DNA from 3 places in the Gordonia sp. DT219 genome. Region 1 is predicted to be linked to each of the others. Evidence: predicted binding sites of a transcription regulator. Region 1 holds the regulator's gene; each other region holds the start of a gene.
The links. Region 1 encodes LexA, which represses DNA repair genes until DNA is damaged. Its sites were predicted from a motif close to CGAACANNTGTTCG; they were not measured.
Positions count from the first base shown of each region.

Region 2: ACPXB3_RS03695 (DUF222 domain-containing protein) is a predicted target of LexA. The motif match lies at 4,159-4,172, and genes of this name have one in related genera.
Region 3: ACPXB3_RS09535 (DUF222 domain-containing protein) is a predicted target of LexA. The motif match lies at 2,051-2,064, and genes of this name have one in related genera.

Region 1 covers NZ_JBNCNR010000001.1:318,435-326,496, forward strand. The annotation lists gene ACPXB3_RS01590 (phosphoenolpyruvate--protein phosphotransferase) at 143-1,861, shown strand; gene lexA (transcriptional repressor LexA) at 1,917-2,567, opposite strand; gene ACPXB3_RS01600 (LysM peptidoglycan-binding domain-containing protein) at 2,935-3,537, shown strand; gene nrdR (transcriptional regulator NrdR) at 3,578-4,084, shown strand; gene hrpA (ATP-dependent RNA helicase HrpA) at 4,058-8,062, opposite strand, start outside.
Region 2 covers NZ_JBNCNR010000002.1:67,193-75,254, forward strand. The annotation lists gene ACPXB3_RS03680 (hypothetical protein) at 1-485, opposite strand, end outside; gene ACPXB3_RS03685 (UDP-glucose dehydrogenase family protein) at 482-1,912, opposite strand; gene dcd (dCTP deaminase) at 2,003-2,578, opposite strand; gene ACPXB3_RS03695 (DUF222 domain-containing protein) at 2,625-4,133, opposite strand; tRNA gene ACPXB3_RS03700 (tRNA-Gly) at 4,280-4,350, shown strand; gene ACPXB3_RS03705 (DUF1254 domain-containing protein) at 4,506-5,972, opposite strand; gene ACPXB3_RS03710 (alpha/beta hydrolase family esterase) at 6,167-6,676, opposite strand; gene ACPXB3_RS03715 (hypothetical protein) at 6,657-7,139, opposite strand; gene ACPXB3_RS03720 (TetR/AcrR family transcriptional regulator) at 7,300-7,950, shown strand; gene ACPXB3_RS03725 (hypothetical protein) at 7,947-8,062, shown strand, end outside.
Region 3 covers NZ_JBNCNR010000005.1:136,414-144,475, reverse strand. The annotation lists gene ACPXB3_RS09545 (acetyl-CoA C-acetyltransferase) at 1-600, opposite strand, end outside; gene ACPXB3_RS09540 (TetR/AcrR family transcriptional regulator) at 734-1,903, shown strand; gene ACPXB3_RS09535 (DUF222 domain-containing protein) at 2,105-3,424, shown strand; gene ACPXB3_RS09530 (adenylate/guanylate cyclase domain-containing protein) at 3,580-4,509, shown strand; gene ACPXB3_RS09525 (TOBE domain-containing protein) at 4,482-4,925, opposite strand; partial or broken gene ACPXB3_RS09520 (ATP-binding cassette domain-containing protein) at 5,088-5,498, opposite strand; gene ACPXB3_RS09515 (ABC transporter permease) at 5,606-6,385, opposite strand; gene modA (molybdate ABC transporter substrate-binding protein) at 6,404-7,177, opposite strand; gene ACPXB3_RS09505 (TOBE domain-containing protein) at 7,174-7,608, opposite strand; gene ACPXB3_RS09500 (ATP-binding cassette domain-containing protein) at 7,794-8,062, shown strand, end outside.

The sequences.
Region 1 (8,062 bases):
GATATATCTGTGTTTACGCTTGAGTGTGTTGACAAGTCAAGGAATTCTTGTAACTTCGATCACAGGACGGCTTCGCGGACGCCTGATTCACAGCCCGGCCGCGGTCGACGACCAGAGCTAGACGACGAGAAGGGCCAAAGTCGTGAACCAGCAGATACGGGAAGACAACCCGCACGCCGGGCGAGAACTGGGCGGGCGTGAACTGGGCGGGACGCCGGTTGTCGGCGGCAAGGCCTACGGTCCGGTGGTGCGGCCGGGCCGACGGATGACCGTCGAGGCCACCGAGGTGGCGCCGCCACCGGTTTCGGAGGCGGAGCGCGATGCCGAACTCTCCCGCTTCGTCGCCGCCGCCGGGGTGGTGGCGGCCCGTTTGCGCGAGCGTGCCTCACACGCGTCCGGGGCCGCCGCCGAGGTCCTGATCGCCACGGCCGGACTCGCCGAGGACCGCGGCTGGATCGGTGCGGTGTCGAAGCTGATCGGCACGGGCACGCCCGCGCCCGCCGCCGCCGTCGCCGCAACCGAGCAGTTCGCGGCGATGTTCACCAAACTCGGCGGACTGATGGCCGAACGCGTCACCGACCTCAACGATGTGCGTGACCGCGTCGTCGCCGAGGTGCTCGGGCAGCCCGAACCGGGGGTCCCGGTGCCCGACGAACCGTCGGTCCTCTTCGCCGACGACCTCGCGCCCGCCGACACCGCCGGCCTGGACCCGGAGTTGATCACCGCGCTGGCGACCCGACTGGGCGGACCGACCAGTCACACCGCGATCATCGCCCGGCAACTCGGGATTCCGTGTGTGGTGGCTGTTGCCGAACTCGACGTCGTCTCCGCGGGTACCGCGGTGCTGGTCGACGGGGCCGCGGGAACGATTGTGGTGGAACCGGATCCGGACCGAGCGCGAGCCGATGTGGAGCAGAGCCGCCGGGAGGTGGAGGCGATTGCGGGCTGGACCGGGCCTGGTCACACCGCCGACGGCCACGAGGTCGCGATCTTGGCGAATGTCGCCGATGGCGTCTCGGCCCGTGCGGCCACCGCGTCCCCGGTAGAAGGAGTCGGGTTGTTCCGTACCGAACTGGCCTTCCTCGATCGCCCGGACGAACCGTCCCTCGACGAACAGGCGGCACTCTACCGGGAGGTCATCGAGGCCTTCGGAGGCAAGAAGATGGTGATCCGCACCCTGGATGCGGGGTCGGACAAGCCGCTGAAATTCGTCGACCACGGGACCGAGGCGAATCCCGCACTCGGTGTGCGCGGCAACCGCATCGCGGCGACACACCCCGAGATCCGGGCCGGACAACTCGATGCGATCGCGCGCGCCGCCGAGGAAACCGGCAGCACGCCATGGGTGATGGCGCCGATGATCGCCTCGGCCCCCGAGGCGGCCGAATTCGCCGCGCAAGTGCGCCGACGGGGTCTGGTGGCCGGAGTGATGATCGAGATCCCGTCGGCAGCGATCCTTGCGCCGGCGATTGTGGCCGAGGTGGACTTCGTCTCGATCGGCACCAACGACCTGACGCAATACACGATGGCTGCCGACCGGATGTCGGCCGAGCTCGCCGAGTTGACCGATCCGTGGCAGCCGTCGGTCCTCGCTCTCATCGCGATGGTCGCCGAGGCGGGTTCGCGCACCGGCACCCCGGTGGGCGTGTGCGGTGAGGCGGCGGCCGATCCGCTGCTCGCCTGTGTCCTCGTCGGACTCGGGGTCACGTCGTTGTCGAGTGCACCCGCCGCCGCGGCCGCGGTGGGCGCGAAACTCGCCGAGGTCGACCTCGATCGATGCCGCGCCGCGGCCACGGCGGCGGTGGCCACCGCTGCACCGGGTGCGGCTCGCGCCGCGGCCCGCGAGGCGTTGCGTTGTTAACTGCGCGGTGTGAGAAACGTGGTTGACACACCGCGCAGCTGATCAGCGCCTGCGCTCAGATCCGGCGCATGACGGTGACGACCTTGCCGAGGATGGCGGCCTCGTCACCGGGGATCGGCTCGAACAACTCGTTGTGCGGCATCAGCCAGACGTGGCCGTCCTTGCGCTTGAACGTCTTGACCGTTGCCTCGCCTTCGATCATGGCGGCGACGATGTCACCGTTGTCGGCCACGTTCTGCTGGCGCACGACCACCCAGTCGCCGTCGCAGATCGCGGCGTCGACCATCGACTCGCCGACCACCCGCAGCATGAAGAGGGAACCTTCACCGACGAGTTCGCGAGGCAGGGGGAAGACGTCTTCGACGGCCTCCTCGGCCAGGATCGGGCCGCCCGCCGCGATGCGGCCGAGCACCGGGACAAAGGTCGGGGTGGGCAGGTTCTCCGAGTTCGGATTGTCATCGGTGGGCGTCGGGTCGGCGTCGCGCACGTTGACCGCGCGCGGCCGGTTGGCGTCGCGCTTGAGCAGTCCCTTGCGTTCCAGCGTGCGTAATTGATGCGCGACCGACGAGGTCGAGGCGAGCCCGACGGCATCACCGATCTCGCGGATGCTCGGCGGATATCCCCGCTCGCGAACCGATTTGCGGATGACGTCGAGCACTCCCTGCTGACGTGGCGTGAGTGGTGCCTCGAAACCCCTCGGCACGATGGGCCGCCGCGGGGCGGCCGCCGCGTCATCAACCTGCGGTGTCGTCGCCGTCGCGGCGTCATCGGTGCTCGACTCTGTGGTGGCCGACTCCGGATCGGCCGCCTCGGCCGGCCGCGACGAACGGTCCTTCTTCTCACTCATCGGGATTCGAGTCCTTTCGATCGGGTGCGTGCCACCCCGGCCGTGGGCCGGTAGGTGACGTGCACACCTGTCGCGGGCCTGTGGTCGAGCTGATCACCGGTCAGAATAGCCGAGGTTTCGGACATCCTCAAACGTCTGTTCGACGTGTTGTGGAGAAATTGTCGGAGCGGGGTGGTACAACTCGAACATCCGTTCATCGAATGTGTGATCGAGACAGGAAGAGACCATGCATAGCACCCTTTTGTCGACCGACCAGACCCGCGTCGGCCGGACCCGCACCGACCAGACCTTCACCGGCCAGACCCGCGCCGGCGCGACCAACCCGGTTCCGCGCGCCCGTCCCCGCGAACAGCGGCCGCTCGATCCTCGCCGCGCCCCCCGGCGTTCCTCGGCCGTGAGTCGTCCCGCCGACCGGCGGCCGATCCGCCCGGTCTCCCGGCGGATACCGGGCGCCGACGGCACCTGGTGCACGTCACCGGCCGGATCACATCACCTGGCCGGAACGGGTGATCCGGGTGGCCACAGGTCTCGCCGGACCGGCGCACTGGTGGCCGTGCTGACCGGCGTGGCACTGGCGCTACTGGTGTGGCTGGTCGCCGTCGCCGGTTCGGACTATCAGGAATCGGCCCAGCGGGGGTCGGCACGGCCGGCGCCGATCGCCACCCAGGTGGTCCATGTGCGCGCCGGGGAATCGCTGAACGCCATCGCGGCGCGGGTGGCGCCCGACATGCCCCGGCAGTCGGTGATCGAGAAGATCGTCGAACTCAACGACATGTCCGGCAGTGCCGTGCAGGCAGGGCAGTCGCTGCTCGCGCCGGCCTACCGGTGACGCGAGAAGTCGGTGCGGTGGCGGGCGGTATCCTCGGTGCATGCGCTGCCCGTTCTGCAGGAATGACGACACCAAGGTCATCGACTCCCGTGTCGCCGATGAAGGACAGGCCATCCGCCGGCGCCGCTCATGCAGTGCCTGCGGCCGCCGTTTCTCGACTGTGGAGACCGCCGTGCTCGCGGTGGTCAAGCGCAACGGCGTGACCGAGCCGTTCAGTCGCGAGAAGGTGATGCGCGGGGTGCGCCGCGCGTGTCAGGGCCGGCAGGTCGACGAAGACGATCTCGCCCAGCTCGCCCAGCAGGTCGAGGAGACGGTGCGGGCCTCCGGAGCTGCCGAGATTCCCAGCAACGAGGTCGGGCTGGCGATCCTGCAACCGCTGCGCGACCTCGACGAAGTGGCATATCTGCGCTTCGCGTCGGTTTATCGTTCCTTCGATTCGCTCGAGGACTTCCAGCGCGAGATCGACGACCTGCAGGGCAACCTCACCCATGGCCGCTCCGAATCCGCCGGCGGGGTCGTCTCAGCCGAGCCGGTCCAGGGCTCGTAGCGCCCTCTTCTCCGAGATCGGATATCGGGTTCCGAGGCGCTGGGCGAACAAACTCACGCGCAATTCCTCGACCATCCAATGCGCCTGCTCGTTGACGGCATCGCGACGCGCATCACCCACTTCGGCGAGGCGCTGATTCCACCGCTCGACCACGCGGTCGAGTACAGCCATCCCGTCGCGATCACGCACGGCCGACCCCGGGAGCTGCTCCAGCCGTTCCCGCGCCCCCCGCAGATATCGGGGAAGATCGGCGAGATGCGTGCGCGGCGTCGCCACCACGAAGCCGTCGAATACCAGGTCATCGAGTTGTTCGGCGACATCATCGGCAGCGAGTTGACCGGAGTGCTCGTCGATCACGCCCCGCAGGGTCACGACCTCACGGAGCGCCTCGACGGCGAGCGACAGGTACTCCGGGGCCGCCACGACGACGCGCGGTCGCAGGTCGTCGACGAGTGCCGAGAACGCGGCAGGGGTGCGCACGGTGTTCGCCGCCTCGACGTCGAGCAGATCGCGAACCGCACGCCGGGTGCAATCGGTGAAGAGCCCGGCGGGCTCCCGGTAGGGGCTCTGACTCAGGGCAATCCGCCGGGCCGGCTCCAGGGCTCCGGCGGCCTTGGGTGAGAGTGTCCCGATTGCGTTCTCCAACAAGACGATCACCGCATCGCGGCGCAGCGCGTCGGCCAGGGCCGCGGTCGGGGCGGTGGCCGACGCGACGCCCGCCGGATGTGCCTGCGCCCGGACCACTCGCAACGTCGGGTGACGGGTGACCCGCTGACCGGCGACGTCGACGGTCTCGGCGAGTTCCAGAGTGCCGATGCCGTCGGCGGTCCAGGTGGTGTACACCTGCTCGGACGGCGGGGGCACCGACGCCGACCTCGGTGTGGTCAGCTCGGCGAAAGTCGTGGTGCGGGTGATGATCTCACCCGAATCGTCGGTGACGGCGAAATGCATGCGCAAGTGCCCGGGCAGGCGGTCGAGATCGAAATCGGCCGGCGTGACGGTGTGGCGGGTGATGGTCGACAACTCGCGCGCCAGGCCGTGCGTCAGCGGCTCGGCTCGGGGAGTCAGGCGAGACAGGGCGAGATCGGCGAAGCGCTGTGCCGGTGCCATCGTCTTGCGCAGCGACTTCGGCAGCGTCTTGATCAACTCGGCCGCCAACTCCGAACGCATACCCGGCACCAGCCAGTCGAATCCGGCGTTGCGCACGTGGAGGAGCAGTGCCTGCGGGATCACGACGGTGACGCCGTCGTCGGCGGTGCCGGGTTCGAATCGGTAGCGCAGCTCCAGGCGGGTGTCACCCTGGCGCCACACACCCGGATAGTCGGTGTCGGCGACGGCGACATCGGCCGCGACATCGGCCGGGGTGAGATCGAGTAGGTGCGGCTCGCGCCCCCGCGCCGAGCGCCACCACGAGTCGAAATGGCGGGTAGACGTGACCTCGGCCGGAACACGCCCATCGTAGAACTCGAAGAGCTGTTCCTCGGAGATCACGAGATCTCGTCGACGAACCCGGTGCTCGACGTCGGCAGCATCGTGCAACAGCTGCCGATTGCGCTCGAAGAACACATGATCGGTGCGCCAATCGCCCTCGACGAGGGCGTGCCGGATGAACAGTTCGCGCGAGAGTTCCGGATCGATCGAACCGTAGTTCACCCGCCGCCGAGCGACGAGGGTGACGCCATAGAGGGTGACCCGCTCATAGGCCATCGCCGCACCCTGCCGTGAGGACCAGTGCGGTTCGCTGTAGGTGCGCTTGACAAGATCTCCGGCCAGTCGCTCCACCCACACCGGATCGATCCCCGCGACGGTGTGGGCGAAAAGCCTTGAGGTCTCGATGATCTCGGCTGCCATCAGAAATGACGGCGGCTTCTTCGTCACCGACGATCCAGGGAAGATCATCAGCGTCGTGTTGCGGGCGCCGGTGTATTCGCGGCCTGCGGAATTGCGGGCGGCGATGTTGCCCAGCAGCCCGGCCAGGATCGCGCGGTGGATGGCGTCGGCATCCGATTCGGTCTGCGGCACCTCCCAGCCGAGGTCACGCACGATGCCGGTCAGCTGCCGATGCAGGTCCTGCCATTCGCGGATCCGTAGATAGTGCAGGTACTCCCGTTCGCAGGACCGGCGGAATTGGTTGCCCGACAGCTCTTTTCGTCGGTCCTTGAGATATGTCCAGAGTTTCGGGTAGGCGAGGAAATCTGACCCGGGGACCGTGAACCGGCGGTGCGCGGCGTCGGCGGCCTCACGGTGCTCGGCGGGCCGCTCCCGGACATCGGGGATCGACAGTGCGGCCGCGATGACCAACACATGATCGAGGCAACCCTCGTCGCGTGCGGCGACCAGCATCCGGGCGATCCGTGGATCCACGGGGATCCGGGCCATCGTCGTGCCAACCGCCGTCAGGCGCGGTGCGCCACCCGCCTTCGGGTCGGTGGCGATGGCTCCGAGTTCGTTCAGCACCGCCATCCCGTCGCGGATGGCTCGCGCATCGGGTGGCTGCACAAACGGGAACTCGGCGACGTCACCGAGCCGCAACGACGTCATCTGAAGAATGACCGACGCCAGATTGGTGCGCAGGATCTCCGGATCGGTGAACGCCGGACGCGCGTCGAAATCGGCCTCGGAATAGAGGCGGATGCAGATGCCGGGTGCCACCCGGCCACACCGGCCCGCACGCTGACGCGCACTCGCCTGCGAGACCGGCTCCACCGGCAGCCGCAGGACCTTGGTGCGAGTCGAGTACCGCGAGATACGGGCGGTACCCGAATCGATGACGTAACGAATTCCGGGCACCGTCAAGGACGTCTCGGCGACGTTGGTGGACAACACGATTCGTCTTCCGTTGGACGGCGCGAAGACCCGCTGCTGATCGGCGATCGAGAGCCGGGCGTACAGCGGTACGACCTCCGCACCCGCCGCAACCCGGCGTGACAACGACGCCGTGGCCTCCCGGATATCGCGTTCGGTGGGTAAGAACACCAGAATGTCGCCGCGTCCGCCCGAACCCCACAATTCGCCGACCGCGGCGTCGATCCCCTCGAACAGATCGAGATCGGCGTGCTCACCGCCGCCGGTGTCCTCCCCGGAATCCGGATCCTCCCGCAACGACAACGGGCGATACCGCACGTCGACCGGATAAGTCCGCCCCGACACCTCCAGGATGGGCACGGTCGCGGGCACGGCAACACCACTGCGCCCGCTCGCTTCGCTTCCGGCGGGCACGGCAACATCGCCCCCGCTCGCTTCGCTCCCGGCGGGCACGGCAACATCGCCCCCGCTCGCTTCGCTCCCGGCGGGCACGGCAACATCGCCCCCGCTCGCTTCGCTCCCGGCGGGCGGCACACCGAAGTGCCGGGCGAAGCGGCCCGGCTCGATGGTGGCCGAGGTGATGATCACCTTCAGATCGGGACGACGGGGGAGCAGCCGCCGCAGGTATCCGAGGATGAAGTCGATGTTGAGGCTCCGTTCGTGGGCCTCGTCGACAATGATCGTGTCGTAGTGCCGCAGCATCGGATCCGAGGAGATCTCGCGCAGCAGAATTCCGTCGGTCATCACCTTGACGAGCGTGTCGGCGCCCGAACGATCCGAGAACCGCACCGAGTATCCGATCGCCTCCCCGATCTCGGTGTGCGTCTCGTCGGCGATCCGGCGTGCAACCGAACTGGCCGCGATCCGCCGCGGCTGCGTGTGTCCGATCGCCCCGCGCACCCCGCGCCCGAGTTCGAGGCAGATCTTGGGCAACTGCGTGGTCTTGCCCGACCCGGTCTCGCCCGCGATGACGACCACCTGATGCTCGGCGATGGCCGCCGCGATCTCCTCGCGTGCCGACGACACCGGGAGATCGGGGGGATAGTCGATGACCGGGATCGCCGCGCGACGCGATGCGATCCGCTTCTCGGCGCCTTCCACCGCCCGCAGAAGCCCGCCGGCACGCTCCGGCGACGGGCTGCGGCCGAGCTTCTCGAGGCGACGGCCCAGGGT
Region 2 (8,062 bases), on a different contig from region 1:
AGCCGGACGTGCTGCTCGCCCATGATGAACGCGCCGCCGGAGGAGGCCAGTCGGGTACGCCCTCGTCCAGCGAGTTTGCGCAGTTCATCGCGCCATTCGTCGCCGGCGGGCGGAGTCACCCGCCCGAGGGCGACGAGGTGGTCGGCGATTACCCGGTCGAGTTCGCGTGGCGTGACCTCACCGAGCGAGGGTGCGGTGAGAAGTACCTGGTCTTCGACGATGTCGACAGCGGCCACGATCGCACCGGCAGCGTCCAGATCGACCACGGCAACCAGACGCACACCCTCGTCGACGAGCCGTTGACGGACAGATTCGGTCAGCGTCGCGTCGAGGACGCGTGCTGCGGGATGTGTCTGTTCGGTCATCGGTAGGTGATTCCTGCGGTCGTCGGGGGCGCTGCGCTGGTCGATCGGTTGCTCGCCCGAGGTGTCCTCGTCGGCATTCCAGTCGCCCGGGCGCCTCCCCTGCGCCCATTGGTTGTTCAACCTAACACGTGAGGGCGGGGCACCTGGACCGATGAGTGAGCTATCCCACGATGGACCGCCGGGCCGGCGCCGGCGGTTCCGGCGTCCTGCGGGTTGCGGCGGACCTCGCCGCCGAGCGCCCGATAGTCCCAGCCGGCGTCCCGCCACTGCGCCGCCGCGAGGCATCGGCGGCCGTCGACGATCACCTTGCGCGCCACGACGCCGTCGAACTCGTCGGGACTCATGTGCACGAATTCGGCCCATTCGGTGGTCAGCGCGATGACGTCGGCGTCCGCGGCCGCCGCGCGCGCAGTCTCGGCGAAGTTCAGCGTCGGATACATGCGCCGGGCGTTGGCGGCGGCCTTCGGGTCGAAGACGGTGACCGACGCACCCCGCAACGCGAGCTGGCCGGCGACGCTCAGCGCCGGAGAATCGCGGACGTCGTCGCTCTCCGGTTTGAACGCGGCACCGAGGACGGCGATGTTCGCCCCGATGAGGTCACTGTGGCAAGCACTCTCGACGAGCTCGACCATCGCCTCGCGGCGGCGCATGTTGATCGCATCGACCTCGTGCAAGAACCGAAACGTGCGTCCCGCACCGAGTTCTTCGGCGCGCGCCATGAATGCGCGGATGTCCTTGGGGAGGCATCCGCCACCGAATCCCAAGCCGGCATTGAGGAATCGGCGGCCGATCCGGTTGTCGTAGCCGATGGCGTCGGCGAGCGCGGTGACGTCGGCGCCGACGATCTCGCAGAGTTCGCTGACCGCATTGATGAACGAGATCTTGGTTGCCAGAAAGGCATTGGCTGATGTTTTGACCAATTCGGCGGTGGCCCAGTCGGTGACGACCATCGGTACGCCAGAGTCGAGAACCTCGCGGTACAGCTCGCCGATCACCGCCGCCGCGCCGGTCGTTTCGGCGGTCGGATCGGTTCCGACGACGATGCGGTCGGGCCGCAGCGTGTCCTCCACGGCGAATCCTTCTCGCAGAAACTCTGGGCTCCAGGACAATTCGATGGTGGCGAGGTTGCTGCTGAGGTCGGCGATGCGGGTGGCCAGCTCGGCGGAGGTGCCAACCGGCACGGTCGACTTGCCGATGATGAGGTGTTCGCCGCGCAGCATCCCGGCCAGCGTCTCTACCGCGGAGAAGACTGCTGAGGTGTCGGCGCCGTAGCCGCGAGCTCGTTGCGGCGTGCCGACGCCGATGAAGTGCACGGTCCCGTGGTCGGCGGCGGACTGCATGGACGTCGAGAAGTCGAGGCGGCCGGCGGCGATATTGCGGCGCAGGATGTCGGCGAGCCCGGGTTCGAAGAACGGCACCTCACCGGCGCGCAGCCGGGCCACTTTCTCGATATCCACATCCACGCCGAGGAGGTCGTGCCCGAGTTCGGCCATGCAGGCCGCGTGGGTCGCGCCGAGATATCCACATCCGATGACGGTGAGCTTCATAGATGTAGACGTACGCGCGGCGTGATGCGCGCAGCCGACAATGACGTGGCGCGACAGCGACGCGTGCGTGAACTCCGCGGTCGGCGCAGGTCAGTCGGCGTCGCGCACGAAGTTCAGATACGCCTTGGACGGGGTGGGCCCGCGCTGGCCCTGGTATTTGGAGCCGACGGCAGCACTGCCGTAGGGATGTTGGGCCGCACTGGTGAGGCGCAGCAGGCACAGTTGCCCGATCTTCATGCCCGGCCAGAGCGTGATCGGCAGATTCGCGACGTTGGACAGTTCGAGTGTGATGTGCCCGGAGAACCCGGGGTCGATGAACCCCGCGGTCGAGTGGGTGAGTAGGCCGAGCCGCCCGAGCGAGGACTTGCCCTCGAGGCGGCCGGCGAGGTCGTCGGGCAGGCTGCACACCTCGAGTGTCGAGCCGAGGACGAACTCGCCCGGGTGCAGGACGAACGGCTCGCCCTTCGTCGGCTCGACGAGCGTGGTCAGCTCGTCCTGCCGCTGTGCTGGGTCGATGTGGGTGTAGCGGGTGTTGTTGAATACCCGGAACAGCCCGTCGAGGCGCACGTCGATACTCGACGGCTGGACGAGGGCAGGGTCGAACGGATCCAGCGCGAGGCGACCGCTGTCGATGGCGGCATGGATGTCCCGGTCGGAGAGCAGCACAGTGCGAGGCTATCGGACCGGTGAATACGTGTGCGGGTGTCCCCGGTCACGGAGGCGGATCGGGTGACTCGGGGCTACCGCCTTTCTTGCGACGGGATTCCTCGTCGTAGCGGCGCTCGATCGCCGCGCGGAAGCGTTTGACGACGTCGTGGGCGAGATGGGTGTGATTGATCTTCTGATCCTGGTTCGGGTGCGCCGCGGGTGGTTGCCACACCGTGCGTCCGGCGTCCGGTCCGTCCGGCTGGATCGTCGTCCGCCACTTGTCGGGCAGCTTGCCGACGTGCCTGTTGTCGGGCGAGCAGGTGAACGTCAGGTTGGTGATGTCGGTGGGTCCACCGTCCTGGACGTCGGTGATGTGGTGGACCACCGAGTCGAACGCCTTGGTGGAGCAACCCGGGCACGTGCAGCCCGGGCCGTCCTTGGCGATCAGCGCCAACCGCTGCGCCTGGCTGGCCTGACGGCGTTGGGTGCCGAAGTAGAGGACCTCGGTGGTGTGGTCGGCGAAGACGGCCAGGTGGTGCTGGGACTCGGCGGCCATCTCGACGAGGTCGGCGATGGGGATCGGTGCGCCGGTGGCGGTTTCGGCGGGCGCTCCGGCGGCCTCGTGCAGCTGCGATTCGGTGATCGCGACGATGATGTGCGCGGGTAGTCCGCGATGGGACTTGCCGAGCGCACCCGCGTCGAGGGCGAATCGCAGGACCGCCGCGAACGCGTCGTGGTTGCGTTGCTCGGCGCATCGGTCGTCACGTGCGGCAGCGGCCCTGAGCTGTTCCGGGTCGGCCTGCCCGGGATCGCCGGTCGGCGAGTCGGGGTCGTCGGGATTGTTCATACCTTTCTCGCCCCAGATGGCGAGCACGATGTCGAGTTGTGCACGGGTCACCGGGTCCAACGTTCCCCAGATCTTCGACATCTGTTGGAAGTCGGCATCTTCCACGTGAAGCGACCGCCGTCGTTTGCGGTCGGAATCGTCGGTCAGCTGCCCGTCGGGGTCGAGATGCGCCAGAATCTGCACACCGACGCGGCGCAACGAGCTCGGGATCATCTCTCGCGCGTAGAAGGCCAGCGTCGACTCCGCGACCTCATGCTCGATCGCCGGCACCGACGACGGAATGCGCTTCATCGTCTCGATGATGACGTCGACGTGCGCAGTCGAGATGGCGCCCTCGGCCAACGCTTTCGCGGTCTTCGGCAGATCCGGGGACAGCTTCTCGCCCTGCATGTTTCGCAGCGAACCCAGCTTGGCCGACTGGATGCGCCTCCGCTTCGCCGTGCCCAGGCTCACATTGAGCGCCCCGGTGAGGAATGCGTGCATCGAGGTGTACCCGGCCTCCTGGTAGGCGGCGCGGTCGTTGGTCTCGACGTAGTGCGACACCGAAATGGAATCCATTCGGCGCATGGCGCGCTCATGTTCGCTGACCACGCCGACGATCTCCGCGTCGGTGCAACCAGTCGGGTCGGCAGCCTCGATCTCATCGAGCAGGGCGTGCAGTTGCGCCATCTTCTCGACGAGGTCAGGGGAGGATTGATCGAGGTTAGGCGGTTGCGTCACCGTCATCACGATCACCCCCCAGCGTCATCAACGAACTTGCGTTCGATGTTACCGCCGCCCACCGACAAGTCCGATCCGCTTTCCACAGGCTGGTGCGACGCGAGTGTGAAGACCTTTGCTAGCATGACCGTCGCGGGCCTCGTCGCCCGCACGCCGATGTAGTTCAATGGCAGAACATCAGCTTCCCAAGCTGAATACGCGGGTTCGATTCCCGTCATCGGCTCCGCAGGTCAGAGAGCATCTCAGCCTCGACCACTTTTCATTCGGAATCGTCTTGCACCCGTACTGTGCCCAAGCACCGGGAACCGCGGGCCGACTGCACAAGCTGCGCTCGACGCTGTCGGGGCCCGCGGTTCACCGCACTGCTTTTCGATGTGGCTAGCCGGTCTTGATGAAGTCGCCTGGCTTGTACTTCCGGTCGAAGAACTCCTGCTTCGGTCCGTAGAAGCGGAACAGGCTGAACCAGCCACGGCCCGGAACGGTCCGGAGCCAGTTCCGTGCCGCGTCCGGCGGGTTCGGTCCGACCGTCAGCGTGATCGACCCGTCAGCGTTGTAGTCGAGGTCGTTCATACCGTTTAGCGAAGGGTACTTCTGCCCTTTGGCATCGACGCCCGCGGCGGTTTCGGCGTCGTAGACCGTGACCGACCAGAACAATCCGGCCGGAGGGTTCGGGGGCAGGGTGATCGTGTATGTGTTCTCGCCGCGCAAGAATTCACCGTCACTGTCCTTGTAGGCGTCCCCGTACTTGGCGCCCATACCGACGATCGACGACATCATGCCGGTGCTGATCGAGTAGTGATTGGTGAACATGTGGATCTTCGCATTGACGTCGGTGTGTCCGGTTTCCCGGTTGCGCCATTCCTCGTCGAGGACGGTGTGCATGAAGTCGTCGGGGTCCGTCTTCACATGCGCCACCCAGTGCCGATCCGACCACCATCGGGCACGTTCGTCCTCGTCATAACCCGAGGCGACCGTCTTCGACATGTTCCAGGCGGTGCGTGCAGCCAAGTCCAGGATCGTGCGTTCCCTCGCCGACGGCGCGAACACACCGCCCTTCCGGATTCCGAGTGCCGCGAGCATACCGTGCATATAGGGGTCGATTCGATCGACTCGCTCGCTCTGGATGAAATCGTCGAGCGAGTCGAAGTAGCTGCCGTCCTGCGCGAACAACGCATCCACCGGCACGTCGGACACGTGCTTGTACTCCATGGGCTTCGCGTCACCATTCAACGGGCGCACGACGATTCCTTCGACCGACTTCACACCTGGCGAGAGATCGTCGACGGAGTGGAAGAACCCCCGCGCAAAGATGAAGACGCCGTTGGTCCGGCTCGTGAAAACGAAGTACTCGTCGCGGTCAATCTCGCCGTCGTAACCGTCGGGGACGATCAGGTACTTGCCGCCTACACCGTGGTCCGGCCCCGGGATTCCGACATCGCCGAGATACCGGACACCGTCGATGACCGGCCCCGTCAACGGACGGTGCCAGAAGTCGTCGACCAGTGCCTGAATCTTCGGTGGCGCCTCGATGACCAACGGTCCGGTTACACTCAGATCGGCGAACGTCAGCCCGTAGATCAAGTCCGAGTTCGGGGTGGTGATCACCGTCGCCGGCGTCAGCCGTTTCTCGGGAACAGACATCACGTTGTAGCCGGACCCCGAGACTGCCTCCAGGCCCCGCTTCATCGCCCACATGTTCATCGCGGGAAGCGACCACAGATAGACCTGCACTGCACGCTGGAAGAACAACTCGTCCTCGAGCTGTCGTTGGGCGTCCGGCGTCGGATATCCACCATCGACATTGGCCGAGGCCAATGCAGTGAACTTGATGAAATCCTCTGACATTCGCACACAGTCCTCTCGTCAGGTGATCAGTAGCGCCGATCAATAGCACCGACTGTGCCCGCGGGCGGGATCGATCACCTCACCCGTGCGGGGTGAAGGTTCGCGGGACGTACAAGCCCGGCGGCACGATGGCTGCCCTCCCATCCCCATTCGGGCAGGATTGCCGCCGGTTTCAAGCACTCCGGAGATCGAACTCACCGGTGTTTGGAGACAAGGAAATCGATCAGCAGGCGGTCGAGTGCGGGGCCGTTCACGGTCACCCCTCCCGGGCCGGTCCAGTGGTCGGCGCCATGCACGACTGCCGACACCACCTCCTGCTGCCCTCGCCCGTATCGGGTCACGACACTGGTGTAGGGGTCGCCCGACACCGACGCCGGAAACGTCGTCGACGATCCGCGGACTCCACGAATCCCGTTGGCGCCCAATGCTGCCGACACACCTATCTCGCCGAGGATCGGCGGGGTCACCGAATCCCGGTCACCCTGCACGATCAGTGTGGGGAGCGGCCCCCGATCGGTGCGGGCAATCGCGGCCGCGGCGCCGGTCGGGTCGGCAGCGAACGGGATACCCGCGCTCGTGGCGATCCCGGCGAACACCTCCGGATACAGCGCGGCGACGTTCTGGGTCATCGCGCCGCCTGCGGAGTGCCCGACGAGGTAGACCCGCGCCGGATCCGCGTGCAACTCACGGACTGCTCGCCGCACGATGTCGGCGATGATCGATCCCTCCCCCCTTTCCGCGCACGAAGTTGCTCGGATCGGTCAGACGCCAGGTGCCCGCGGGATCTGCGCGCAGCGACTGCATCGGCGCGACCACCGCATACCCCCGACGATCGGCCTCGGTCAGCAACACGCTCGTGCGTCGGAGTTGCCGGGGATCACCTCGATCCACCTGGCTGGCGCCGTGTAGCCACACAATCAGCGGCCGACCCGGTCCGGCACCGACCGGCCGGTACTGCTGAAAGTCGCGGGTGCCCGCAGCGTTGGTGAGTGTGCGGGTCACGATCGAGCCGCCGGCGGCGCCCGACGACCCGGCGGGTGTCGCGCCGGCGTCGCCGGCGAAAAGTGTCGTCCCCGCGCCGGTCCACACCGCAGCCAGCAACAGCACCACGACAACAGTGGCGATCCGGCCGGGAACGATCCGTTCCCGCACATCGTGTACCCGCATCAGTTCCACCCCTCTTGCCGCCCGATTCCTCGAGCGTATCGATACCAAAAGGTATTAGACCGGTCGAGTGGCCTCGGCGTCAATGGTTCCCCAGTCGATCACCCGTCTGCCCGCACTCCCCGGCGCAACCACCGGTCCGGCGGCGGCGCACACTCGACCCATGCCCGAGCAACCACCTCGTCGGAAGTCGGCGCCTACACGTCGTCGCAGCGAGACACGCGAGCGCCTGCTCGACGCCGCCTTCGAGGCATTCGTGGCAAAAGGCTTCGGCCGAACGACCATTGACGATGTCTGCCGAGCGGCCGGGTACACCAAGGGTGCCTTCTACTCGAACTTCGGGAGCCTGGAGCAGCTGTTCTTCGCCCTGTACGACCGACAATCGGCGTACGGCGCCGAGTTCACCACCGACATGATCGGATCGGAGACCACCGCCGTCGAAGAGCTCATCGTCGCCTGGGCCGAGCAGGTACTGCTGGACCGCGACTGGCTGCTGATCAACACGGACTTCGTTTCCTATGCGGCACGTTTCCCGGAGGTCGCCGGTGAACTCGCCGACCATCGTCGGGAACTGCGGACCGCCGTCACCGACGTGGTGGCCGCCTTCATCGAGGTCCAGAACATGCCGCTCCCACCGTCGCTGTCCACTCCCGCCGAGCTGGCCCGCGCCATCGTCACCGTCTACGACGGCGTGATCTATCAGTTGCTGCTCGACATGGACGAGGCCACGGTCCGCCGCCATTTCGTCGCGATCATGACCGCACTGATCCGGCCGGAACAGACTCGCACCGGCGACACAGGGGGACGGTCATGACGGTCTGGCGGCATGCGGACTGGTCGACCGTCGCCGAGTTCGGTGCCGACACCATCCATTTCGTGAAGTACCCGCATCCGGCGGCGTCAGTCCGCGGGACGCCGGACCTGTC
Region 3 (8,062 bases), on a different contig from region 1:
GACGCCGTTGATGTCGCGCACGGGTACCACCGACTTGGCAAAGTAGCCCGAGGTCCAGGCCTTCTCGGCCCGGGCCTGCGACTCGGCGGCGTAGGCGTCGACGTCCTCGCGGGAGAAGCCCTCGATGGTGGCGATGGTGTCGGCGCCGATGCCCTGCGGGGTGATGTAGTGGTCGTAGGCAGTGGCCGGGTCGGTGAAGAGAGCACCGCCGTCGCTGCCCATCGGCACGCGCGACATCGATTCGACGCCACCGGCGAGAACCAGATCGTCGAAGCCCGAGGCCACCTTCGCGGCGGCCAGGTTGGTGGCTTCCAGACCCGACGCGCAGAAGCGGTCGATCTGGGTGCCGGGGACGGTCTCGGGCAGACCGCTGTTGAGGGCGGCGGTGCGGGCGATGACGCCACCCTGCTCACCGACCGGCGAGACCACACCGAGGATCACGTCGTTGACCTCGGCGGGATCGAGCCCGCCGTGCCGTGCGAGGACCTCGTTGATGATGCCCGATGCGAGATCGACGGGCTTGACGCTGTGCAGCGAACCACCACGCTGCTTGCCACGGGGCGTACGGAGCGCCTCGTAGATGAATGCTTGATCGGCCACGATGCTTCTGTTCCTTTCACACGAACCTTGTCGACGGTTACTCCGTCAGGCTAACGCGGAATAACTTCCTTGACCATACCCCGAGGTCAAGACTTGATCGAAGCCGCCATATCTGAGCTATGGTCGATTCACCATGCCTACCGAAAAGCCATCCCCGCGGGCCCGCCCGGCCGACCGCAAGCGGCAACTCGTCGCCCATGCCGCGTCGCTGTTCGCCGAGCGCGGCTACCCCCAGGTGGCCGTGGCCGACATCGCGCGGGCCGCCGGCGTCACCGCACCGTCGGTGTACCGGCACTTCGCCGACAAGCACGCCCTGCTGGTGGCCGCGGTGCGCAGCGGGGTCGACGAACTCGAGGCCTGCACCGATCAGGTGCTGTCGGCCGACTCCTCGCCGGCGGGCCTCGTCGACGCGGTCTGCTCGATCGGTGTCCGCAGCCCGGCGGCCACCTCGCTGTGGCGCTCGGCGAGCCAGCATCTCAGTGACGAGCAGAATCGGGAGATCGTCCTGCACATCCGCGGGGTGATCCACCGGTGGGCGGGGGTACTAGCCGCCGGCACCGGGATCCCCGAACGCGAGGCGGTCGAATTGTGCTGGGCGACGCTGAGTGTCGTCGGCAGTCTCGGCGTCCACAACACCCGGCTGTCGGCCGGCCGCTCGCTCGCGGCGATCAAGACACTCGTCCACCGACTCCTCACCCTGCGCCCGGATTCGGCGCCACCACTGACCCCGGCACCGTTGATCTCCACCGGTTCTCGGACCAGGCGCGACGAGATCCTTGACGCAGCAGCGGAATTGTTCGCCACGAGCGGCTACGCCGGGGTCGGCATGGACGACATCGGCGCCGCCGTCGGCATCACCGGACCGAGCGTGTACCGGCACTTCAGCTCCAAGCTCGCCATCCTCGTCGGAATCGGCCGGCGCAGCGCCACCCGACTGGAGGCCGGTGCGATGGCCGCCTACGGCTCCACCTCCGACAGCGCCAAACTCCTTGCCCTGCTGATCGATTCGTACGTCGGCGTACTGACCTCCAGTCCGGATCTCTCGGTCGGGTTCAACAACTCCGCGGTCTTCATCGGGCAGTCCGCCGCCGCCGACCTCATCGACGTACAACGCAATTACGTTGCGCGCTGGATCGACCTGCTGACCCAGACCGATCCCGATCTGCCCCGCCCCGAGGCTGCCGTGGCCGCGCACGCCGCCCTGTCGATCGTCAACGACGCCGTCCGCGTGCGCCGCGGGACGTCACGTCCCGACTTCCCGGCCCGGATGGCATACCTGATGAAAGGCGTCCTGGACGTCTGAGCGTGCTCGTCCGTGTCCGTGTCCGCGGCCGACCGGCGTGACTTCTGTTCACCGCAGGGAAAGCCGTTCACCGCTGTGACAACTGTTCACTGGTGGTACGAAAGCCGTTGCAGCCCTTGTGGATTAATCCTCGCAGCCCTTGCGCGTCGAACAAATCTTCTGCTACACTGGACCCATCGCAAGATCATCCAGGGGGGATTCATGATCGACGCCACCACGCCTTCGGCTTCACGGTCCGCAGAGCTTTCGGCCGACCTGTTCGCGGGCCTCATCGCGCAGCTCGACGACCGCACCTTCCGTGCGGACATCGGTTCACGAGACGCGTTCGCGTCGATGCAGCAACTGATCACCTTGCGCAACATGATCGATCACCTCGCCGCGACGTTGACCGGCGAGTTCGACCGCCTCAAAATGACCGCACCCCAAGGCCGCTCGGTGCGACAACTGTTGATCACCATGGGAATTGCGCCCGCCGTCGCCGGCCGACTCGTTCGCGTCGGAACCGCCACGGATGTCGACGGTGTGCGTATCCATACCGTCGACGGTGCGATATCCCTCGACCACGCCGACGCCATCGTCCTCGGACTCACCCACATCGAATCCCGCGCCGGCGAACCCGTCACCCCCGAACAACGCCGCGACCACACCCGCGCACTCGTCTCGCAAGCATTGTCCGGGATGAGTCCCGCCGAAATCGGTAAGCACGCACGCCAACTCGGCAACACCCTCGCCGACGACACCGGTGGCACACCTGCTGCCGAAGATCGTTCCCTCAACAGCGTCACCCTCGCCACAACCAGCGACGGCCGCCTCGACGTGCGCGCCGACCTCGACATGAGTGTCGGCGAAAAACTGTGCACCACCATCGAAACGCTGTCCGCCCCCACGCCCCAGCCCGACGGCTCCCACGACCCACGCACGGTCCAGCAACGCCAGGCCGACGCACTCGAGACACTGCTGGAAGCCGCCGCCCGCGGACTCGCCGACGACACGGTGTCGACGACATCACGGTATGACGTCCTGTTGACGCTCAACGCCGAACAGCCCGACCAATCCGCGCTGCAATACATGGGTCCGGTCACCGACCAACTCGCCACCACCCTGACCTGTGACGCCCAACTGACCGTCGCCATCCTCGACGACGAACGAGCACCCCTACAACTCGGACGCCGCAAACGATTGTTCACCAACGCCCAACGCAAAGCGTTCATCCTGCGCGACGAATGCTGCATCAAATGTGGTGCACCCGCATCGCGGACCCAAGCACACCATTTGCGGCATTGGGCCGACGGCGGGGCCACCGACCTCGACAACGGGTGCCTGCTCTGCACCGCATGCCACCACGACGTTCACGACCGCGCCGGCGCCGGGAGCGAAGCGAGCGGGCCGAATGATTACTGGGGTGTGGTCATGGGCTTCGACCGGCATCCGTGGCTCATCCCGCCCTCCACCGTCGACCCGAAACGACGACCACAACCGGCCTACAACCGGCGCACCCTACGCCTCGACAGCGCTGCCTGACCACACTGGCCGCCCGAAACAGGCCTGCCCACAAGACTTCCCGACCCCCGCACCCGGCCCGCCGGGACCGCATCTGTTGTTTGAGAACTTCATAGGGCGCCGGCCCCGGGACCTCCTGCTAGACTCACCGCGACCACGACGACGGACGGGGACCGATGAGTGCCGGCACAGGATCCGACGAGCCCACATACTCCCGCGACGAACTCATCGCCGAGCTCGACGTCTCACCGGAGTACGCCCAAAGACTGTGGAATGCCTTCGGTTTCGCACATCGGACCACCGACGACAAGATCTTCACCGCCGACGAGGTGGCCGCGTTGCGACTGTTCGCCGATTCCGAGGGTTCGATGCCGCAACGGGCGCAGGTCGCCACCGCCCGTGCGATCGGACAGACCATGTCGCGTCTGACCGAATGGCAGGCCGATCAGATCACCGACCTCCAACGCGATCCCGACGTTCCGTGGACGCAGGATCAGATGATCAACGCCATCGACGTCATCCAACGACTGATCTGGCGTCGCCACCTGAAACTCGCACTCGAGCGCGATGCGACACGGGTATCCGACGAGGAACACGATCTGGTGGTCGGGTTCGCCGACATCGTCGGATACACCAGCCTGTCCCGCCGCATCGGGATGGGTGAACTCGAGGACCTGCTCGAGAAATTCGAGGAACGCACCTTCGATATCGTCACCGATCGTGGCGGGCAGGTCATCAAAACCCTCGGCGACGCGGTGATGTTCAGCTTCGAGGCCGCCGGTGGCGCGGCGGCCGCCGCGTTGGCGATCCAGCGGCTGAGCGACGCCGACCCCATCCCCCCGTTGCGGGTCGGTCTGGCCCGCGGACCCGTCCTGAGCCGCCTCGGTGATCTGTTCGGTGAGCCGGTCAACATCGCTGCCCGGCTGTGCGGGTCGGCGCGCCCGGGCACCATCCTCGTCGACGAGGTATTGGCCGCCGACCTCGCCGACTCCGATCGCTTCTATCTGCGGTCGATGCCGTCATTGTCGGTGCGCGGCTACCGTCGGCTCCGCGCAAAGGTGCTCGAGCCCAACAAGTACTACTCGCGCGACTCTGCGGCACCATAGATCCGCACCTCGGTCGCCTTGACCGAGAGATGCACCGCCACACCCGCTCCCAGCCCGAGTTCGGCCACCGACGCCCACGTGACCTCCGCCGCGACGTCGTGGTCACCGCAACGGCATCGGATCAGCGCCCGATCCCCTTGCGGCACCACCTCTCCCACCACCGCAGGCCAGGTGTTGCGTGGACTGCCATGCGGCTGCGACGGATACACGGCGACCGCACGAGGCGAGAAGGCGCCCGCCGCGCGGGCGGCCGGTCGCAACGATTCGACTGCGGTGCCGACGACGGGCAGACCGTCGGCCGCGACGACCGTGTCGGGGTCCCGATAGGCCCCGACGACCAGGTTGGTGCCCGCCAGCGTCGCCGCGAACGCCGTTTCGGGATGGGTGAGCACATACGTGGTGAGTCCGGACTGCATGACGTGCCCGTCGTCGAGCACAGCGATCCGGTCGGCGAGGCTCACCACATCGATCAGATCGTGGGTGACCAGAATCGTCATGCCGTCGCGCTCCGCGAGCAACGACCGCATCAACGTCCGCATCTGTTGTGCCACACTGATGTCCAGCGCAGCGAACGGTTCATCGAGTAGCAGCACGTCGGGCTCGGTCGCCAGCGCGCGGGCGATCGCGACCCGCTGCGCCTGCCCACCGGACAGATGCGCGGGCATCCGGTCGGCCAGCTCGGCCACCCCGGCAGCCGCCATCCACTTCTGCGTCCGGTTGCGCACCGCCGCCCGGCCCAGTCCCGACGCGGCCGGACCGAAGGCGACGTTGCGCCGCACCGACAGATGGCCGAAGAGCCGCGCCTTCTGCTCGAGCAACACCACCGACCGGCGATGCGGTTCGACAAAAGTGTTGTGCCCCTGTAGCTCACGGTCGCCCATGGACATTTGCGAATCCGGGGTGCGGCGCAGTCCGGCCAGCACCGACAACAGCGTCGACTTGCCCGCGCCGTTGGGTCCGATGATGCCGAGGGTCTCGCCGGGCGCGACGTCGATGCGTGCGGTGACCTCGGGAGCCGAGCACCGCACCGAGGCACGAAATCCCTCGGCGCCTGCGGACGATCTTGGGGTTCCGGCTGATTCGGGGACGGTCTCGGTCATGAGACCTCCGGGCTGCGGCGTAGATGGACGCCGATCACCACCGCGAGGGCGACGACCATCAGCACGAGCGCGAGCGGAAGTGCCTGCGCGGGGTCGTTGATCGCGTCGAGGTAGATCTTCAGCGGAGCCGTCTGGGTGGTGCCGGGCAGGTTGCCGGCGAAGGTGATGGTGGCCCCGAACTCACCCAATGCTCGGGCGAATGCGAGGACCCCACCGGCGATCAGTGCCGGCCGCGCCATCGGCAGCGTCACCCGCCACAGGGTTCGCGTCGGGGACGCCCCGAGGGTCGCCGCGATCCGCTCGAAACCATCGTCGCCGCTGCGCAGTGCACCTTCCACACTGATCACCAGAAAGGGCAGCGCGACAAAGGTTTGCGCGATCACCACCGCCGGGGTGGTGAACGCGAGGGTGATCCCGGCCCGGTCGAGATACTGGCCGACGAGGCCATACCGGCCGAGGGCGTAGAGCAGCGCCACGCCGCCGACCACCGGCGGCAACACCAGCGGCAACAGCACCAGCGCGCGGACGATTCGGATCACGACGCCCTCGTATCTCGCGAAGACGACGGCCATCGGCACCCCGAGCAGTACACAGACGACGGTGCTGACCACGGCGGTGCCGAAGCCCAGCTTCAGTGCCGCAACCGATTCCGTCGATGTGACCGACGACCAGAAGATCGCCCACGGCATCCGGACGATGATCGCGACGGGTCCGATCAGGATCAGAGCGACGCCGAGCAGCGCGGGCAGATGAACCCACCGGGGAACGCGTCTCATACAGTCACCGAACCGGCGTCACCCGGCCGTGGCGAAGCCCGCGTCGGTCAGGATCTTCTGCCCCGTCTGCGCGAGTACGAGATCCATGAATTCCTGCGCCTGCTGCTGGTGCTTGCTCGTCTTGAGGGTGGCGATCGGATAGTTGTTGACCACCTTCGCGAAAGCTCGGTCGCCGACCACCGCGATCGTGTCGGGGCCGCTCTTGGCGTCGGTCACGTACACGAGCCCGGCGTCGGCCTCGCCGGAGGTCACCTTGGTCAGCACCGCCGTCACCGACGATTCCTCACTCACCGGCTTGATGACGATCCCGGTGTTGCGTTCGACCTGGGCGGTCGCCGCCCCGCAGGGCACCTCGACCGCACACACCACGGTGCGGATCGACGGGTTGGCCAGGCTCCCGAAGTTCGTGATGTTCTTGGGGTTTCCCGCCGCGGTGACGATCACCAGGGTGTTGCGCGCGAAGATCTTCGGCGGATCGACGAGATCACCGAGCTTGCTCATGGTGGCCTCGTCGGCGGTCGCGATGACGTCGGCGTCGGCTCCTTGCTTGATCTGGTTCACCAGCGCCGAGGATCCGTCGAAGTTGATCGTCACGTCCACGTCCGGGTGCTGGCTCTCGTAGGCTTTCTCGATCTCGGTGAAGGTCTTCTTCAGCGACGCCGCCGCATACACCTTCAGCGGGGTCTTCGCGTCGGCGTCATCCGACGACGAACACCCCACGGCCACACCGGTGATCAGCGCCGCCGAGGCCGCCACACACACCCACCGGGTCCATCTCGAAACAGCGGTCATCGGTTCTCCTGTGGTCGGTGTTGCGGGGCGGGGCGCTCGACGATCACGGTCGTCGCCTTGACCACCGCGGTGGCCACCACCCCGGGTTCGAGTCCGAGTTCGCGGGCTGCCTCGGCGCTCATCAGCGACGTCACGGCGAACGGCCCGCACTGCAGGCTGACCTTCGCCATCACACCGTCCATCTCGACGTCGGTGACCAGTCCGGTGAATCGGTTGCGCGCCGAGGTCAGCGCGGGCGAGGAATCGGTGACCGCGCGAGCCCGCGCGACCGCTAGTTGCGCCAGGTGCGCGCCGTCGACGGTGGTCACCCCCTTGTCGGGACCGGCCGTGTCGGAGCCCGCGGGTAGTGTTCCGGCCGCCATCCACCGACGGATGGTGTCGTCGCTGACGCCCAGCAGCAGCGCCGCGTCACGAATCCGAATCGGAGCCATGGACGTACCTTAGCCGCACATTCGGAGAAATTCTGCATCGAACCCCGCATATGCAGACCCAGTCGAATCGACTTCCTCACAACCGATGAGTTCTCGCGGCGGCGACCGTCTATACCGCCGAAAGGTCAAGCGATGGTAAAAATCGCTGGCCAACCACCCCACCCCGTCAACTAGCGTGGAGAACCATGACCGCACCCTCCTCTACCCCGACCGCCGGTGGCGGCCGCCCCGCGATCGAGGCCGTCGACCTCGTCAAGACGTTCGGCGATTTCACCGCCGTCGACGGTGTCTCCTTCTCCGTCGCGCCCGGCTCGGTACTCGGCCTGCTCGGCCCCAACGGCGCGGGCAAGACGACCATCGTCCGCATGATGACGACCCTGTCGACCCCGACGAGCGGCACCGCCCGGATCGCCGGACACGACGTCATCGCCGAGCCCGAAGCCGTTCGCCGCAA